One region of the Methylobacterium sp. CM6241 genome, then DNA from elsewhere that is predicted to be linked to it. Evidence: predicted binding sites of a transcription regulator. Region 1 holds the regulator's gene; the other holds the start of a gene.
The links. Region 1 encodes PhoB, which activates phosphate uptake and scavenging genes when phosphate is short. Its sites were predicted from a motif close to TGTCATNNANCTGTCAT; they were not measured.

Region 1 (2,187 bases):
ACCTGTCCAAGAACGTCGCCAAGCGCGTGGTCGCCATCGCCGATCAGATCCAGCCGCAGAAGATCGTCATCGGCGTCCAGCATATGGGCGACCTGGTGCAGGAGCAGCTGAAGGACGTCCTCGACGCCTATGGCAGCCAGGACGTGAAGGCCGCCCTCGACGTCTGGGAGCGCGACGATTCCATCGACGCCCTCTACAACTCGCTCTTCCGCGAGCTGCTGACCTACATGATGGAAGATCCGCGCAACATCTCGTTCTGCACGCATCTCCTGTTCTGCGCCAAGAACATCGAGCGGATCGGCGATCACACCACCAACATCGCCGAGACGATCCATTATCTCGTCACCGGCACGAACGAGCTCGCCGAGCGGGACCGCCCGAAGAACGACGCGTCGAACTACGCTACCGTGTCGATGCCCGCCAGCGCCTGATCGCTGCCCCTGCCGGCCGCTCCAGCACACGCTCGGCGCGGCCGTCGCGTCCATCCGGGACGGTCGCCATCACCCTGAAAACATCCGCATGAACACGCGCATCCTGATCGTCGAGGACGAGGAGGCCCTCACTCTCCTCCTCCGCTACAACCTGGAAGCGGAGGGCTTCGTCGTTGATTCCGCCGCGCGGGGCGACGAGGCCGATCTGCGCCTTCAGGAGCAGGTTCCCGATCTCGTCCTGCTCGATTGGATGATGCCCGGCCTGTCCGGCATCGAGCTGTGCCGCCGCATCCGCGCACGGCGGGAGACCGAGCGGCTGCCGGTGATCATGCTGACGGCGCGGGGCGAGGAGGGCGACCGCATCCGCGGCCTCGGCACCGGCGCCGACGATTACATCGTCAAGCCGTTCTCGGTGCCGGAGCTCCTCGCGCGGGTGCGTGCGCTCCTGCGGCGGGCCAAGCCGACCCATGTGTCGGACCTGCTGGTGGCCGGCAATATCGAACTCGACCGGGTCAGCCACCGCATCCGCCGGCAGGGCCGCGAGATCCATCTCGGGCCCACCGAGTTCAAGCTCCTCGAATTCCTGATGCAGAGCCCCGGCCGCGTGTTCTCGCGCGAGCAGCTGCTCGACGGGGTCTGGGGCCACGACGTCTATATCGACGAGCGCACGGTGGACGTCCATGTGGGCCGCCTGCGCAAGGCGATCAACCGCCCGCGCCAGAGCGACCCGATCCGCACCGTGCGCGGCTCCGGCTATTCCTTCGACGAGATGTTCTCCACGGACGAGTGAGGCCACGGCCGGCTTCGCGCCGCTCAGTCCGGAAAGAGCGTCCCCATCGTGACGATGGCGGGTCGCCTTGCCTCCGGGCGATCCTCGCGAACCGATGCCATTCCGGCCGCCACGAGATAGCGCGTTCGATCTCGGACGTCTGTCCGTTCCGGCATGTGCTCGCCCCGGGGGGCTCAGGCATTCACCCATCTGGCGGGCAGCCTGAGTCCCCCTCTTTTTACAGGGGACGGGTGGCGGGCGCGCCTGTCGAATCTTCCTGGATAGAGGGAACAGCCATTGGGCAGATGTCTGAATCCGTCAGCCCTGGGGGCGGAAATCCGACGTTTGGTGCCCGCTGCCGGGCCCACTTTCGGCCCAACGTCGACGGATCCAGCGGCCGCCGCCATCCGCTGAGAGCGGACATTGATCATGGGCGGAAACGACCGCTCCGCTATGCGGTTTATCCGCTTTCGACGTCGCTACGTCACCTTGTCAGGTGACGTCTGGCTTCAACACCCGCGTGTCATACCAACCGAGACGACGGTCATCGGCGGATCGCAAGGTGAGTTGAGCGACCGGAGCCCCGACTTCACGATCGACCAAGCGAGACCGGCGATCGGTCGGCCCATAGAGATGAGCCTCCCCCCATTGTCGAAGCGCGACGATGACGAGGAACAGGCCGCGCCCCTTCTCGGTCAGGACGTATTCCCGGTAGGCGGTCCCGTCCGAGGCGGGCGCCGTCTCCAGAATTCCCCGTTCGGTCAGGTCGCAAAGGCGGGTCGCCAGCATACCCTTGGCGATGCCGAGACCATTCTGGAACTCACTGAAGCGCCGAACACCGTCGAAAGCATCGCGGATGATGAGGAGCGACCACCAGTCGCCAATGACATCGAGCGCGCGCGCAACCGGGCACCCGGCGTTCCAGAGGCTGACGCGCTTTGCCACGAAGGTACGCTCCCGTTCCAAACTGGTCTCAATTTAGAACTG
Region 2 (2,187 bases), 2.2 Mb from region 1:
TCGCCGCAGCCGGCACCTGCTTGATGGCGCCGTAGGCCTTCACGTTATCGGCGATGTCGGTGGAGAGCGCGGCGAGGGCCCCATACACGGCAGGCTGGTTCAGGTCCTTGGACTTGAGAGCTTCCGAGACCTGCTTGCGGGCCTCGGCGGCGTCAGGCTTCGGCGCGTTCCCGGCATGGCTGGCGAATACCGTGCTGGCGTTCTGGGAGGTCTGGATGAAGGCCGGGGTGGTGTCGTCCGACATCGTGCGGTTGAGGGCGTAGGCGGTGGGGGCCGCGCCGATGAGGATGAGCATGATCAGGCCCATGCCCTTCTGGCCGTCATTGCCGCCATGGAAGAACGACACGAGCGTGCAGGTCAGGATCAGAAGGCTGCGAATCCACAAAGGCGGCGGGGTTTCGCCCTTGGGGGCCTCGTAGAGATCCTTGCGCCGCACGGTGAATTTGAGGGCCAGCAGCAGCAGGGCGGCGGCGGCGAACCCGATGACGGGGCTGAACAGCAGCGCCTTGAACACGCCCAGGGCCTGCGCCCAGTCGACGCCCGAGGTTGCCTGTCCTTCGGGGGCCATCAGCTGGTTGGCGAGGCCGACGCCGATGACCGATCCGATCAGGGCATGGGACGACGAGTTCGGCAGGCCGAAAGCCCAGGTGCCCAGGTTCCAGAGGATGGCGGCGATGAGCAGCGCGAAGATCATGGCATAACCGGCCGACGACCCGACCTGCAGGATCAGTTCCACCGGCAGCAGGGTGACAATGGCATAGGCCACGGCGCCGGAAGACAGCATCACACCGAGGAAGTTGAAGGCGCCCGACCAGATGACCGCGACGAGCGGCGGCATCGAGTGGGTATAGATCACGGTGGCCACGGCATTGGCGGTGTCGTGGAACCCGTTCACGAACTCGAAGGCCAGAGCGATGAGCAGAGCCAGTCCGAGCAGCACGAAGGCGCCGATGGCGAGAGGCGACTGCCCCACCGCGTTCATGTCGGTCACGAGGCTGTAGAGCGCGTAGCCCAGTCCGGCGACCAGGACGAGCAGGAAGGCGATGACGCCGCCCGGATGAATGCCGTGGTCGAGCTTTGGCCCCGTGGCGGGCGCCTTGGCGCCCTGCGGCAGGCCGGTCGGAGCAGCAACGGCGTCGGACATGATGGCCTCAGGACCCGGGGGATCAACGATCCTGCCAGTAGGTCGCGCTCATAACAGTCCTGTGACATGCATTCAAAAAGCACCGATGGCGCTGGATTAAAGTGATCGACACGAACGTACGACGCGAACTCGCTCCGTGAACGGTGCCAAGTGCAGGCGCTGCGAAGCGTTGTCCGAATCCGTCCGGCCCTGTCGGATGGAACGACCACCTTTTTTCTTTGATTCTGACCTCGACCACTCTGTCGGCGCAGAGGCGTTCGTCGCTCATCATGGTTGGCGTCACTGGCCCGTGTCGGCGCAACGCAATTGGGCAATGAGCCAGCGTCCGGCCGGTCCCGGCGGCCGTTCCATCGGGTATACGGCCCACATCGGCAGGAACAGGCCGCCCTTCGGCAAAGCGGCGATGTCGAGCCGCACGAGGTGTCCGACGGCGAGGTCATCCGCCACGACCTCCAGGGGCATCCCGCCCCATCCGAGCCCCGAGCGCAGGAAAGCATGCTTGGCTCCGAGATCGGCCAGCCGCCAGGTCCTTGGCGAGAACACGCCGAACTCGCGCCCCTTCGTCAGCTCGCTGCGGTCGGTCAGGACGAGTTGGACATGCTCGGCCAAGTCAGCGGTCGGGATCGTCCCCGTCCTGCGCGCGAGGGGATGGGCGGGCGAGGCGACCATGACCAGTTCGATCTGGCGCAACGGCTCGCGCGCAAGCTCGGGCGGCAGCAGGGGCGTGGCACCCGCGACCGCGAAAGCGCAGCGCCCGTCGAGGACCGGCGCGATCACCGCCCCCAGGGTCTCGACCTGGATGCGCAGGGGCGTGGAGGGAAAGGTCGGCTGGAACGCGGCCACGGCTTGCGTGAGCACTTGGAACGGGAACAGGACGTCCAGCACGATGCTGACTTCCGCCTCCAGGCCGCCGGCAAGGTCTCGGGCCTGGGCCTTGAACGTCTCGGCGGCCGCTACCGTCGCGCGTGCATGGGCGAGCAGCACGCGGCCCGCCTCAGTCAGGACCGGATAACGGTTCGAGCGGTCGAAGAGCTTGATGCCGG

Region 2: the regulator PhoB is predicted to act here: its motif matches at 1,195-1,211, upstream of ACYQR9_RS14785 (inorganic phosphate transporter).

Annotation. Positions count from the first base shown of each region.
Region 1 is NZ_CM139246.1:207,196-209,382, reverse strand. It holds gene phoU (phosphate signaling complex protein PhoU) at 1-431, shown strand, start outside; gene phoB (phosphate regulon transcriptional regulator PhoB) at 520-1,221, shown strand; gene ACYQR9_RS00990 (winged helix-turn-helix transcriptional regulator) at 1,693-2,145, opposite strand.
Region 2 is NZ_CM139246.1:3,169,052-3,171,238, reverse strand. It holds gene ACYQR9_RS14785 (inorganic phosphate transporter) at 1-1,144, opposite strand, end outside; gene ACYQR9_RS14780 (LysR family transcriptional regulator) at 1,424-2,187, opposite strand, start outside.